Regions from separate parts of the Streptomyces phaeolivaceus genome, predicted to be linked through region 2. Evidence: riboswitches for the same ligand, from Rfam matches in the RefSeq annotation. Region 2 holds a riboswitch; the other holds the start of a gene.
What was found. A riboswitch is a leader RNA that binds a small molecule or an ion and turns the genes downstream of it on or off. The one in region 2 is predicted to bind cobalamin.

Region 1 (7,283 bases), 9.3 Mb from region 2:
CGGTGGCGTCCGTGCTGACCGGCGCGCGCTCCGCCGAGGAGGTGCGCGACGCGGTCGACCTGCTCGGCCGCCCCCTCCCGGCCGCCCTCTGGGACGAACTGCGCGCGGAGGGGCTGCTGGCCCCGGACACCCCCGTGCCTCTCGAAGAGAAGGAGCCGTCGTGAGGGTCGCCCTGCACACCAAGGTCCGCGCCGACCGAATCGAGGAGTACGAGGCGGCCCACCGCGAGGTCCCCGAGGAACTGACCGCCGCCATCCGTGCCGCCGGGGTGAGCGAGTGGACGATCTGGCGCGGTGGCACCGACCTCTTCCATCTGCTGGAGGTCGAGGACTACCCGGCGATGATCGCCGAGCTGGAGGGGCTGCCGGTCAACATCGCCTGGCAGGCCCGGATGGCCGACCTCCTCGACGTCGTCCACGACTACTCGGCGGAGGGCTCCGACGCCGGCCTGCCCGCGGTGTGGACCCTGTGACCGGCGCGTATGCGGGCCCGGGGATCGTCGACGCCCACCACCACGTCTGGGACCTCTCCGTCCGCGACCAGGACTGGATCACCGGACCCGAACTCGCCCCACTGCGCCGCGACTTCACCCTCCGTGACCTGGAACCGGAGGCGCGCGCCGCCGGTGTCACCGCCACGGTCCTGGTGCAGACGATCACCGTGCCCGAGGAGACCCCCGAGTTCCTGGCGCTGGCCGCCGACAGCGATCTGGTCGCCGGGGTCGTCGGCTGGACCGACCTCACCTCGCCCGCCGTCGCCGAGACCCTCGCCGAACTCCGCGAAGGCCCCGGTGGCGAGCGTCTGGTGGGCATCCGCCACCAGGTGCAGGGCGAACCCGACCCCCGCTGGCTGGTCCGACCGGACGTCCTGCGCGGTCTGTCCGCCGTCGCCGACGCGGGACTCGCCTACGACCTCCTGGTCAAACCCCACCAGCTGCCCGCCGCCGTGGAAGCGGCGGCCCACCTCCCCCAACTCACCTTCTTCCTTGACCACTTGGCGAAGCCACCCATCGCCTCCGGCCAACAGGAGCCATGGGCGGGGGAGCTGCGGCGGCTGGCCGCGCTCCCCAACACCGTCTGCAAGCTCTCCGGCCTGGTCACGGAAGCGGACTGGAAGTCCTGGTCCGTCGCCGACCTCGTCCCGTACGCGGACACCGTGCTGGACGCCTTCGGCCCCGACCGGCTGATGTTCGGCTCCGACTGGCCCGTCTGTCGACTCGCGGCGGACTATGCCCAAGTCCTCGACGCGGCCCGCTCGTTGACGTCCGGGCTGAGCGTGGCGGAACAGCGGGAGGTCTTCGAGGGCACCGCCGTCCGCGCCTACGGCCTGCGGATCTGAGCGGTGGCCGCCAGCTCCTCCGGTGTACGCGGACCGGTCTCCTCGTCGCTCAACAGACCTTGTTTCCGCAGGAGTTGGGCGACGGCGATGCCCCAGGGCAGCCGCAGCCCGGCCTGTTGGAGGAGATCGGTGCGGGCGAGCATCGCGGCCACCGGGCCCGTGCGCGCGCCGGACGGGGTGAGCAGCGCCGCGTCGTCGGCCCAGCGCAGGGCGAGGTCGACGTCATGGGTGGCCATCACCACGGTGGTGCCGGACCGCCGCAGCTCGTCCAGGGTGGCGAGGAGCCGTTCCTGTCCGTCGGGGTCGAGTCCTGCGGTCGGCTCGTCGAGGACCAGCACCCGGGGCCGCATCGCGACCGCGCCGGCGATGGCGGTGCGCTTGCGCTGGCCGTAGGAGAGCAGATGGGTGGGCCGGTCGGCGAGCGCCGCGATACCGAGCGCGCCGAGCGCCTCGTCCACCCGGGCCCGTACCTGCGTGTCGGACAGCCCGAGGTTCAGCGGCCCGAACGACACGTCCTGCGCCACGGACGCCGCGAACAGCTGGTCGTCCGGGTCCTGCACGACCAGCTGCACCGTCGTCCGCAGCCGGGTCAGCCCCTTGCGGTCGTACGTCACCGCCCGCCCCTCGACCGTCAACTCGCCGGTCCGGGGCCGCAGTCCACCGCTGAGCAGCCGCATCAGCGTGGTCTTGCCGCTGCCGTTGCGGCCCAGCAGGGCGAGCGCGCGCCCCTCGGCCACCTCGAAGTCGAGATCACCGAGCACGGGCGGCCCGTCCTCGTAGGCGAAGGACGCGCCCCGCAGGGCGACCAGCACGGGCTCGCTCATGTCAGCGGCCTTTCCATGACGAGTCCAGTACGAGGGTGAGGGCGGCGACGGCCGCGAGCAGGGCGACGCTGGCCGCGGTGAACCGGGCGGAGACCCTGGCCTCGGGCACCAGGACGCGCAGGGTGCCGTCGTACCCGCGCCCGGCGAGCCCGGTCTGCAGCCGGGCCGCCCGGTCGAAGGCCCGGACGAACGCGGTGGCGCCGAGCCCCGCGAGCGAACGCCAGGTCGCGGCCCGGGTGGTGTGCCCCAGCCGGGCCGCCTGCGCCTCCCGGATCCGGCGCACGGAGTCCAGCAGGAGGAAGCTCATGCGGTACGTGACCAGAGCCACGTCCACGACCGGCGCGGGCACCCCGGCCTTCACCAGACGCGGCAGCAGGTCCGACATGGGGGTGGTGAACGCGAACAGCAGGACGCCGAGGGAGGCGGCCGAGGTGCGCAGCAGCAGCTCCCCGGCGCGGACCGGGCCGCCGTCGGCCAGGGTCACGAACCCGTCGGGCCCGCCGACCTGGACGAGCAGCGGCAGCGCGCCGGTCACACAGAAACCCAGCGGCACCCGGTAGGCCCGCCACAGCCGACGGCCGGGCACACCGGCCGGGCCGAGCAGCACCACGAGTGCGGTCAGCAGGACCAGGGCCGCGCCGGGCCAGGGCGGCAGGGAGATCGCCAGCACGGTGAGGCCGAGCCCGAGCACGGCCTTGTCCACGGGATGGCGGCGGCGCCAGCGACTGCTGTGCGCCGCCGCGTCGATCGGCAGCACGCGGGGTCAGACCCGCCCGGCGGGGGACTCCCCGGCACCACCGGACGAGCTGTCGTCACCGGAGGCGACCTTCGAGGCAGGCGCGGCCGTCGCGCCCACCGGGTCCGCCGCAGCCTCCCCGGCGGCTCCCGTGCCCCCGGTCCCGTCCGGCCGGGCCAGTGCCCGCGCCTCGCCCTGGCGGCGGCCCCGGTGGATGCCGAAGTAGTACGCGAGGACACCCGCGCCCAGCGCCGCCTGGAGGGCGAACAGCGCCGACTCGATCTCACCGGACGGCGGCTCGTACAGCGGGGAGAACCAGGGCTCGTAGTCCGGCTGGATCTCCGTGATCGCCGTCTCCGCCTCGGCGTCGGCGCCCGCGAAGGGCTCCTCCTTGTGGTCGCCGAGGCCGAGGGCCAGCGGCAGCACGGCGAGCGCGGCCACGACGAGCAGCAGCAGGACGTTGATCTTCGTGTTCTTGGTCATCGTGTTCCTGCTCATCGGGCCACCGCCTCGATCTCGGTCTCGGAGCGGTCGCGTTTGCCGGTCAGGAGCACGCCGAGCCGGGTCAGTTCACCCTTGCTCGACTGCACCAGCAGACGCATGACCAGCACCGTGAGCAGGCCCTCGCTCACGGCGAGCGGGATCTGGGTGACGGCGAAGATGGAGCCGAACTTGCCGAGCGCGCCCAGGAAACCGCTGCTCGGGTCGGGGAACGCGAGCGCCAGCTGCACGCTGGTGACGCAGTAGGTGACCAGGTCGGCGACGAACGCGCCGAAGAACACCGTGACCATCAGCGGCACGTCGAACCGCCGCAGCAGCCGGTAGATGCCATAGCCCGCCCAGGGCCCGACGATCGCCATCGAGAAGACGTTGGCGCCGAGCGTGGTGAGACCGCCGTGCGCGAGCAGCAGCGCCTGGAAGAGCAGGGTGATGGTGCCCAGGACCGCCATGATCGGTGGCCGGAAAAGGATGGCGCCCAGACCGGTGCCGGTGGGGTGGGAGCAACTCCCGGTGACCGACGGCAGCTTCAGGGCGGACAGGACGAAGGTGAAGGCACCCGAGGCACCGAGCAGCAGTGTGCTCTCGGGGTGCTCCTTGACCTCACGGGTGAGTGCCCTGACTCCGTGGACGACGAATGGCGCGGACGCGACGCCCCAGGCGATCGCGTGCGCCGGAGGAAGGAAACCCTCGGCTATGTGCATGGCTCAGCAGACCCTCTCCAGCACCTCGTGGATGGTTGACGCGCCTTGGCCGGTCTCCTGGCTTACGGGTCCCACCGCCCATGCTCCGCCTTCCCGGGTCCGAAGACCCAGTGGCTGCCCGTGAGGGCCGGAGCCGGACTTCCCGATCACAGTGGCGAGGGCCGCACCGGCATGACACCGGATTTCCCGTTCACCAAGGCGTGGTGACAGTAGTGCCCACATAAGGGCGCTGACAAGCGGAGACGAGGGGCGCGAGGGCGCCGTGGAACAGCTCACAGCACGGCGCACGCCCCACCCCTCCCACGCCTTGCGCGAGCCTGGGCACGCCGACGGCGGATGGCCGGAACCGATCGCACACCTGGCCGCCCTTGGCCCCGGGGCCCGGCCTGCGCTTCAATGCCGCCACCGCCACCGCCACCGCCACCGCCACCGCCACCGCCACCGCCACCGCCACCGCCACCGCCACCGCCACCGCCGGCCCGGCCGCGGTCACCCGGCACCGCCCCGACTCCGGCACCCTGGCCCTCGACGGCGAGCCCGTACGGCACTGGCGGCATCGTGCCCCGCGCCGGCAACGCACCGCGTTCGGCGTCGTCTTCCGGCAGCCCGGACTGTCGGCGGACCCCCGGCTGCGGCTCACCGACCTGATCGCCGAACCCCTCAGGGCCACCGGCCGCCGGGCGGAGGCACCGGCCCGGGTCGCCGAACTGGCGTCCACGGTCGGCCTCCCCCCCCGACCTGCTGACCCGCCGCCCCCACGAGGTCAGCGACGGCCAGCTCCAACGGGCCTGCCTCGCCCGCGCCCTGGTGCCGCGCCCCCGCTGGCTGATCCGCGACGAGATGACCGCCATGCTCGACGCGTCCACGACCGCGCACTGCTCGGGCGCTGGTGCGACCGCACGGTCCACCGGGGGAGCCTCGCCTGACCGAAACGTGGCACGAGCTTTACTGCGACCTTCTTGCAGCTGCGCATGCACTGCACAAGGCTGTGGGGGCTGGACCGGACGCACACCGCACGACGAGTCACGACGAGTGAGGCACCCACCCCATGGCTCCTGTCACCGACACCGCCGCCTCGGCCCCCACCGCCAGGAGCGGTCCCTCCTGGCGTCGGATCCGCGCCTCGCTGACCCGAAAGGAGTGGGCGAGCCTCGGCGGGATGGCCGGATTCATCCTGGCGCTGCATGTCATCGGCTGGTTCACGCTCGTGGTGATCGTCGCCCCCGAGCACTACGGCGTCGGCGGCAAGACCTTCGGCATCGGCATGGGCGTCACCGCCTACACCCTGGGCATGCGGCACGCCTTCGACGCCGACCACATCGCCGCCATCGACAACACCACCCGCAAACTGATGGGTGAGGGGCAGCGCCCGCTGTCGGTCGGTTTCTGGTTCTCCCTCGGCCACTCGTCGATCGTCTTCGCCCTCACCTTCCTCCTCACCCTCGGCGTCAAGGCGCTCGCCGGACCGGTCCGAGACGACGACTCCACCCTGCACGACATCACCGGCTGGCTCGGCACCACCGTCTCCGGGACCTTCCTGTACGTGATCGCGATCATCAACCTGGTGGTCATGGTGGGGATCTGGAAGGTGTTCCGCGAGATGCGCTCGGGCACCTTCGACGAGGCCGCCCTGGAGGAGCGGCTGAACAGCCGCGGCCTCATGAACCGGCTCCTGGGACGGCTGATGAGGTCGATCACCGAGCCCTGGCAGATGTTCCCGCTGGGCCTGCTGTTCGGCCTCGGCTTCGACACGGCGACCGAGGTGGCGCTGCTGGTCCTGGCCGGTTCGGGCGCCGCCTCCGGGCTGCCCTGGTACGCGATCCTGTGCCTGCCGATCCTGTTCGCCACCGGGATGTCGCTGCTGGACACGATCGACGGCTCGTTCATGAACTTCGCCTACGGCTGGGCGTTCTCCGAGCCGGTCCGCAAGGTCTACTACAACCTGACCATCACCGGCCTGTCGGTGGCCGTCGCCCTCCTCATCGGCACGGTCGAACTGCTCGGTCTCGTCGCCGAGAAGGCCCATCTCCACGGCACGTTCTGGGACTGGGTCGCCGGCCTCGACCTCAATGTCATCGGCTATGTCGTCGTCGGCCTGTTCGTCGTCACCTGGGCCGTCGCCCTGCTGGTGTGGCGGTTCGGACGGATCGAGGAGAAGTGGACGACGGGCTGAGACCGACCCCCTCATCGAGCGCGGCCAGCAGACGGGGGACCAGCGGATCCGGGTCGTCCTTCCGCCAGGCGACGGCGACCCGGGTGCGCGGGGTGCCGGGCCCGATCCCGCGGAAGGCGACGCCCTTGAGACGGATACGGCGGATGCTCTCCGGGGCCAGCGACACGCCCAGCCCGGTCTCCACCAGGGCACAGACCGTCTGCCACTCCACGGCGTGCTGCGCCACCCGGGGTGTGAAGCCCGCCGCGACGCACACGCCGGTGATCCGGTCGTACAGCGACGGGCCGACGGCGCGGGGCAGCAGCACGAACGGCTGGTCCGCCAACTGCGCGACACGGACGACGCGTCGCGCCGCGAGCGGGTGCGCGGACGGCAGGACGGCCACGAACGGCTCGGTCAGCACGGTCGAGAATCCGAGTTCCGTGTCGTCGGCGGGCGGTTCGCGCAGCAGCCCGATGTCGATGGTCCCCTCGCGCAGCGCGGCCAGTTGCGGGGTGGTGGTCATCTCCTGGATGTCCAGCTCCACGGCGGGGAACCGTTCCCGGAAGGTGCGCAGCAGGCCGGGCAGCAGGGTCAGGGCGAGGGAGGCGGCGAAGCCGATCCGCAGCCGCCCGGCCCGGCCGCTGCCGGCGTCCCGGGCCGCTGCCAGCCCGTCCGCGAGGCCGCCGAGGGCCTGCCGGGCCGCCGGCAGAAGCTCCCGGCCCGCCGGGGTGAGCGCGACACGTCCCGGCCCCCGGCTGAACAGCGCGAAGCCGACCTTGTCCTCCAGCCGCCGGATCTGCTGGCTCAACGGCGGCTGGGCGATGCCCAGCCGGGCGGCGGCGCGGCCGAAGTGCAGTTCCTCGGCGAGCACGACGAACGCGTGCACCTGCTGAACGGGAAGTTCGGGACGTTCCATACGCCTAGAGATATCACTCCGTACCAGATGCTGTATTAGACGTATTCCTGCTGGTCACCTAGCGTTCGGCGCATGACAGAGCGACGCGCGATCCTCAGCGGCTCGACGTTCG
Region 2 (7,283 bases):
GTCCTCACCCTGCTGGGCTTCGCGGCGACCGACTTCCTGATCACGATCACCCTGTCGGCCGCGGACGCCTCGACCCATCTGATCGAGAACCCGCATCTGACGGACGCCCTGCACGACAAGCAGCTCCTGATCACGCTCATCCTCATCGCCCTGCTGGGCGCGGTGTTCCTCAAGGGCTTCCTGGAGGCCATCGGCGTGGCCGTGGCGCTGGTGGCGGTCTATCTGGCGCTGAACGTGGTGGTCGTGGTGGCCGGCCTGTGGCATGTGATCACCGAGGGGCATGTCGTCACCGACTGGTCGACCGCGCTGACCGCCGAGCACGGCAATGTCTTCGTCATGATCGGTGTGGCCCTGATCGTCTTCCCCAAGCTCGCGCTCGGCCTCTCCGGCTTCGAGACGGGCGTGGCCGTCATGCCGCATGTGAAGGGCGACCCCGGCGACACGGAGGCCGACCCCAAGGGCCGTATCCGGGACACGAAGAAGCTGCTGACGGCAGCCGCCGTGATCATGAGCGTCTTCCTGATCTGCACCAGCTTCATCACCACCCTGCTGATCCCGGAGAAGGAGTTCGAGCCGGGCGGCGACGCCAACGGCCGGGCGCTCGCCCATCTCGCCCACGACTATCTGGGCAGCGCCTTCGGCACCGTCTACGACGTCTCCACGATCGCCATCCTCTGGTTCGCGGGCGCCTCCGCCATGGCCGGACTGCTCAACCTGATGCCCCGCTACCTCCCCCGGTACGGCATGGCACCGCACTGGGCCCGCGCGGTGCGCCCCATGGTCATCGTCTTCACCCTGGTCGGTTTCCTCGTCACCTGGATCTTCGACGCGGACGTGGACGCGCAGGGCGGCGCCTACGCGACGGGCGTCCTGGTGCTGATCAGTTCGGCGGCGATCGCGGTGACGATCGCCGCCCGCAAGGCCGGCCAGCGCAACTGGACCATCGCCTTCGGTGTCATCTCGGCGGTCTTCCTCTACACCACCGTCCTGAACGTCATCGAACGCCCCGACGGTGTGAAGATCGGTGCCTGTTTCATCGCCGGCATCATCCTCGTCTCCCTCCTCTCCCGTCTGGCCCGCGCCTTCGAACTGCGCGTCACGAGCGTCCGGTTGGACACGACGGCGGAGCGCTTCGTCCGGGACATCGCGCACCGCAAGATCCGCTTCATCGCCAACGAGCCCGACAACCGCGACCTCGCGGAGTACCGCGAGAAGATCGAACAGATCCGCCACGACAACGACGTGCCCGGCGCCGAGGACTTCGTCTTCGTGGAGGTCACGGTGACGGACCCCTCGGAGTTCGAGGCGGGCCTGACCGTGCGGGGCGAGGTGATGCACGGCCGCTACCGGGTGCTGACGCTGGAGTCCTCCTCGATCCCCAACGCGCTGGCCGCCCTGCTGCTGCATGTCCGGGACTCCACCGGGGCGATACCGCACATCTACTTCGAGTGGACCGAGGGCGGCCCGTTCGCCAACTTCCTCCGCTTCTTCCTCTTCGGCCAGGGCGAGGTCGCCCCGGTCACCCGGGAGGTCCTGCGCGAGGCGGAGCGGAACCGGGCCCGGCGCCCCCGGGTCCACGTGGGCTGACCGGCCGGGCCGCACCCACCGGGGTCAGGTGGACCGGGGTCAGGTGGAGGAGTCCGCGACCGGGTACGGCACGAACGCGCTGCTGTTGAGGTCGATCCGAAGCGGACGGCCGAGGGGCGGCACCGCGCGCTGCGGGCAGTCGAGGCGCTCGCAGAGGCGGCAGCCCATGCCGATGGGGGTGGCGGCGGAGGCGTTCGCGAGGTCGAGGCCGTCGGAGTAGACCAGCCGGTGGGCGTGGCGGATCTCGCAGCCGAGGCCGATGGCGAAGGTCTTGCCCGGCTCGCCCCAGCCGCCCCGGTGGCGGGTCAGCGCACGGGCCGTCCACAGATACCGTCCGCCGTCGGGCATCTCGGCGACCTGGACATGGATACGGCCGGGCGCCGCGAACGCCTCGTACACGTTCCACAGGGGGCAGGTGCCGCCGGCCCGGGAGAAGTGGAAGCCGGTCGCGGACTGCCGTTTGGACATGTTGCCCGCCCGGTCGACCCGGACGAAGGAGAAGGGGACCCCGCGAAGCAGCGCCGACCGACGCTCACCGAATGGTCACCTCCGCCGTCCGCGCGGACCCCACCTGGCGGGTCGCCCCGCCCGCCCCCGGTCTGACCGACCGCCGGGTGGAGATCACCGGTCCGCCCGAGCGCCGTATAACCGTCAACGCCCTCAACTCCGGTGCCCAGGTGTGGCTGGCGGACTTCGAGGACGCCACCGCGTCCACCTGGGACAACATCGTCGGTGGCCAGCTCAGTCTGCTGGACGCCGTCGAGCGGCGCATCGACTTCACCACGCCCGAGGGCAAGGAGTACCGCCTCAAGGACCGCGAGCGGCTCGCCACGATCGTCGTACGGCCGCGCGGCTGGCATCTCGACGAGGAGCATCTCGCTTACGACGGCCGGCCGGTGCCCGCCGCGCTCGTGGACTTCGGGCTGTATCTCTTCCACTGCGGGCGGCGGCAGATCGACGCCGGTCATGGGCCGTACTTCTCTCTGCCGAAGCTGGAGAACCGCTACGAGGCCCGGCTGTGGAACAACATCTTCGTCGCCGCGCAGGATCTGCTCGGCATCCCCCGGGGCACGATCCGGGCCACGGTCCTCATCGAGACGATCACCGCCGCGTTCGAGAGGGAGGAGATCCTCCATGAGCTGCGGGAGCACGGCGCGGGCCTGAACGCCGGGCGCTGGGACTATCTGTTCAGTCTGATCAAGACGTTCGGTCACCGCACCGACTTCCTGCTGCCGGACCGCGCCGAGGTCACCACGACCGCGCCGTTTCTGCGCGCCTGCACCGAACTGCTGGTGCGCACCTACCACAGGCGTGGCGCCCACGCGATCGGCGGAATGGCCGCCCAGGTGCCCGGCGAGGACCCGGCCGCGTACGAGGCGGCGCTCGCCGAGGTCCGCCTCGACAAGGAACGGGAGGCGGAGGACGGCTTCGACGGCTCCTGGGTCGCCCATCCGGCGCTGGTGCCCGTGTGCCGTGAGGTGTTCGACGGTGTGCTGGGCGGGCGCCCGCACCACCCGTCGCCTCCATCGCGGAGTCCCTGTACGACGAGTTCCGTGAACCGCTGTACGCGCCTCCCCCGCTGCTCCAGCGGATGGTGGAGGCGGGACTGCTCGGCCGGAAGACCGGCCTGGGGTTCCACACGTACGACCACGGCTGACGGGGGGAGGGCGGGAAGGTGACGACAGGGCCTAAGCTGACCTGTGCAGCTGGTTCGCCCCGTCCGCCAGACGGGATGCGTCGCAAGAGGGAACCCGGTGGGAATCCGGGACTGCCCCGCAGCGGTGAGTGGGAACGACCGCCGTCATACGCACTGGGCCCGACGAACAGGGTCTGGGAAGCGACGGCCAGTAGGTGTCCTCCGGTCGGGAGGGCGTGCCCACGAGTCCGAAGACCTGCCAACTGCCCGTGCGCGGACCACTCCGTGCGCGGACATCCCGGTGACCTCGTGGGCGGGTCGGCGCACATATCGGACAAGCCACGGCCGCGCCTTGTCGCGCGAGGCCGATTTCCGTCCGGTTCGTCACCCCTTCGCGCTCGCGTCCCGTCGCCGGGATCCCAGGGATTCATCTCGCGAAGGAGATCTCCGTGACAGCGAAGTCCGCAGCCGCGGCAGCACGGGCCACCGTGTACGGCTACCCCCGCCAGGGCCCGAACCGGGAACTGAAGAAGGCGATCGAGGGCTACTGGAAGGGCCGGGTCACCGCCGACGCCCTGCGCGCCACCGCCGCCGAACTGCGCCGGACCAACTGGCGGCAGCTCGCCGGGGCCGGCATCCACGAGGTGCCCACCGGCGACTTCTCGTACTACGACCATGTGCTCGACACCACCGTCATGGTCGGCGCGCTCCCCGCCCGGCACCGCGGGGCCGTGGAGACCGACGCGCTGGACGGCTACTTCGCCATGGCGCGCGGCACGCAGGACGTCGCGCCGCTGGAGATGACGAAGTGGTTCGACACCAACTACCACTATCTGGTGCCCGAGTTGGGCCCGGACACCGTCTTCACGGCCGACTCCGCCAAGCAGGTCGCGGAGCTGAAGGAGGCGCTCGCCCTGGGTCTCGCCGCGCGGCCCGTGCTGGTCGGCCCGGTCACCTACCTCCTGCTCGCCAAGCCCGCGCCCGGTGTGGCCGCCGACTTCGACCCGCTCACCCTTCTCGACCGGCTGCTGCCGGTGTACGCCGAGGTCCTCGCCGATCTGCGCGCGGCGGGCGCGCAGTGGGTGCAGTTGGACGAGCCCGCCCTGGTCCAGGACCGCACCCCGGCCGAACTGAACGCCGCGACGCGGACCTACCGTGACCTGGGCGCCCTCACCGACCGGCCGAAGCTGCTGGTGGCCTCCTACTTCGACCGGCTCGGGGACGCGCTCCCCGTCCTGGCCAAGGCCCCCGTCGAGGGCCTGGCCCTGGACTTCACGGAGGCCGCCGCCGCCAACCTGGACGCCCTGGCCGCCGTGGGCGGACTGCCGGGCAAGCGCCTGGTCGCGGGGGTCGTCAACGGCCGCAACATCTGGGTGAACGACCTGTCGGCCTCGCTCGCCACGCTCGGCACGCTGCTCGGGCTGGCCGACCGGATCGATGTCGCCGCCTCCTGCTCGCTGCTCCATGTGCCGCTGGACGCGGCGCCGGAGCGGGACATCGAGCCGCAGATCCTGCGCTGGCTCGCCTTCGCCCGGCAGAAGACGGGCGAGATCGTCGCCCTCGCCAAGGGCCTCGCCCAGGGCACGGACGCGATCACCGGCGAACTCGCCGCCAACCGCGCCGACCTGGCCTCCCGGGCAGGCTCGCCGATCACCCACGACCCGGCCGTCCGGGCGCGCGCGGCGGCCGTCACCGAGGCGGACGCCCGGCGCTCGCAGCCGTACGCCGAGCGCGCGGCGGCCCAGCGCGCCCACCTCGGGCTGCCGCTGCTGCCGACCACCACGATCGGCTCCTTCCCGCAGACCGGGGAACTGCGCACGGCGCGCGCCGATCTCCGCGCGCGCCGGATCGACACGGCCGGGTACGAGGAGCGCGTCAAGGCGGAGATCCAGGAGGTGATCTCGTTCCAGGAGAAGACCGGCCTGGACGTCCTGGTGCACGGCGAGGCCGAACGCAACGACATGGTCCAGTACTTCGCCGAGCAGCTCACCGGCTATCTCGCCACCCAGCACGGCTGGGTCCAGTCCTACGGCACCCGCTATGTCCGCCCGCCGATCCTGGCCGGCGACATCTCCCGCCCCGAGCCGATGACGGTGCGCTGGACGACGTACGCCCAGTCCCTCACCGCACGGCCCGTCAAGGGCATGCTCACCGGGCCCGTCACCATGCTCGCCTGGTCCTTCGTCCGCGACGACCAGCCCCTCGGTGACACCGCCCGCCAGGTCGCCCTCGCCCTGCGCGACGAGGTCGACGACCTGGAGCGGGCGGGGAGTTCGGTGGTCCAGGTGGACGAGCCCGCGCTGCGCGAGACCCTTCCGCTGCGCGCCGCCGACCGCCCGGCCTATCTCGCCTGGGCCACGGAGGCCTTCCGGCTCAGCACCAGCGGCGTGCGCCCGGACACCCAGATCCACACGCACATGTGCTACGCCGAGTTCGGCGACATCGTCCAGGCCATCGACGACCTCGACGCCGACGTCATCAGCCTGGAGGCCGCCCGCTCGCACATGCAGGTCGCCCGCGAACTCGCCGCCCACGGCTATCCCCGCGAGGCCGGACCCGGGGTCTACGACATCCACTCGCCCCGGGTGCCGAGCGCCGAGGAGGCCGCCGACCTGCTGCGCACCGGGCTGAAGGCCGTCCCCGCCGAACGCCTGTGGGTCAACCCCGACTGCGGCCTGAAGACCCGGGGCTGGCCCGAGACCCGCGCCGCCCTGGAGAACCTGGTCGCCGCCACCCGTACGGTCCGCGCGGAACTCCCCGCGTCCTGACGCGGGGTCGACCGCCCGGGAAGGCGGACAACTGGGAGTCCGGGGAGGCCGGTAGCCGGGGGAGACGCACAGCCCGGTGAGGCCGCTCCCGGCCGAAGGGCTTCCGCGAGGCGTGACGCCTCGCGGAAGCCCTTCGCCATACCCGGGACGCGATCCCCTGTGCCCACCCCGGCCGGAAGACCCGATCCGGCCGGGTGGCGCGTCAGATCACGGTGAGCCGGTCCACCAGCAGTTCCGTCCTCCGGTCGGCCTCCCCCGGCGGCAGCCGTCCCTCCCGGGTCAGGGTGGCCAGTCCGTGCAGGGCCGCCCAGAACACCTCGGTGAACAACCCCGGGTGGACACCGTCCCCGGCGACCTCGCCGAGGCTCTCCAGCAGCGCGGCGCTGACCGCCCACCTCTGTGCCGACCACGAGTAGGCAACCGGCCGGGCCGGAGGTCATCCCGTCGGCGCCCTGTGGTGGGACCGTGAGCGCGGCGCCGAGCAGATCCCCGAACTCGTCGCGCGGCGCGAGGAGTTGAGCGGGGACCGGTTCCGGGCCGGCTCGGTGAAGATCATGCAGGACGGCATCGCGGAGAACCACACGGCCGCGATGCTCGACCCGTATCTCACCGGCTGCGGCTGCGCCTCGGACAGCGGCGGCAGCGGCAGCGGCAGCGGCAGCGGCAGCGGCAGCGGCAGCGGGATCAGCTTCGTCGAACCGGGTGAGCTGAAGAAGTACGTCACCGAACTCGACGCGCTCGGCTTCCAGGTGCACTTCCACGCCCTCGGCGACCGCGCGGTGCGCGAGGCGCTGGACGCCGTCGAGGCCGCCCGTACCGCGAACGGGTACCACGACACCCGCCACCACCTCGCGCACCTCCAGGTCGTCCACCCCGACGACGTACGGCGGTTCCGGGCGCTCGGCGCCACCGCCAATCTGCAGATGCTGTGGGCCGCCCACGAACCGCAGATGGACGAGCTGACCCTGCCGTTCCTGGGCCCCGAACGCGGCGCCCGGCAGTACCCGTTCGGCGATCTGCTGCGGGCCGGGGCGACGCTCGCGGCGGGCAGCGACTGGCCGGTCAGCAGCCCCGACCCGTTCCAGGCCCTCCATGTCGCCGTCAACCGCCGCCGCTCCCCCGACGCCCCGGACGGCACCCCCGAGTTCCTGCCGGAGCAGCGCCTCGACCTCGGCACCGCCCTCGCCGCCTACACGGCGGGCAGCTCCTACGCCAACCACCTCGACACCCTCACCGGCAGCATCACCGTCGGCAAGGCGGCCGACCTGGTCGTCCTCGACCGCGACCCGTTC

Region 1: it holds a riboswitch for cobalamin, as region 2 does, so the genes downstream of both, F9278_RS02475 (energy-coupling factor ABC transporter permease) here and metE (5-methyltetrahydropteroyltriglutamate--homocysteine S-methyltransferase) in region 2, are expected to answer to the same signal.

Annotation. Positions count from the first base shown of each region.
Region 1 covers NZ_CP045096.1:453,507-460,789, reverse strand. The annotation lists gene F9278_RS02505 (aldo/keto reductase) at 1-164, shown strand, start outside; gene F9278_RS02500 (L-rhamnose mutarotase) at 161-472, shown strand; gene F9278_RS02495 (amidohydrolase family protein) at 469-1,338, shown strand; gene F9278_RS02490 (energy-coupling factor ABC transporter ATP-binding protein) at 1,320-2,162, opposite strand; gene cbiQ (cobalt ECF transporter T component CbiQ) at 2,164-2,919, opposite strand; gene F9278_RS02480 (energy-coupling factor ABC transporter substrate-binding protein) at 2,926-3,381, opposite strand; gene F9278_RS02475 (energy-coupling factor ABC transporter permease) at 3,393-4,100, opposite strand; cobalamin riboswitch at 4,131-4,313, opposite strand; partial or broken gene F9278_RS02470 (ATP-binding cassette domain-containing protein) at 4,469-5,018, shown strand; gene F9278_RS02465 (Nickel transporter NicT) at 5,227-6,273, shown strand; gene F9278_RS02460 (LysR family transcriptional regulator) at 6,206-7,171, opposite strand; partial or broken gene F9278_RS48620 (RidA family protein) at 7,244-7,283, shown strand, end outside.
Region 2 covers NZ_CP045096.1:9,728,831-9,736,113, reverse strand. The annotation lists gene F9278_RS44285 (APC family permease) at 1-1,587, shown strand, start outside; partial or broken gene F9278_RS44280 (short-chain fatty acyl-CoA regulator family protein) at 1,627-2,103, opposite strand; partial or broken gene F9278_RS44275 (malate synthase) at 2,130-3,098, shown strand; partial or broken gene F9278_RS44270 (3-hydroxyacyl-CoA dehydrogenase family protein) at 3,104-3,244, shown strand; cobalamin riboswitch at 3,278-3,501, shown strand; gene metE (5-methyltetrahydropteroyltriglutamate--homocysteine S-methyltransferase) at 3,673-5,991, shown strand; partial or broken gene F9278_RS44260 (TetR family transcriptional regulator) at 6,194-6,373, opposite strand; partial or broken gene F9278_RS44255 (amidohydrolase) at 6,435-7,283, shown strand, end outside.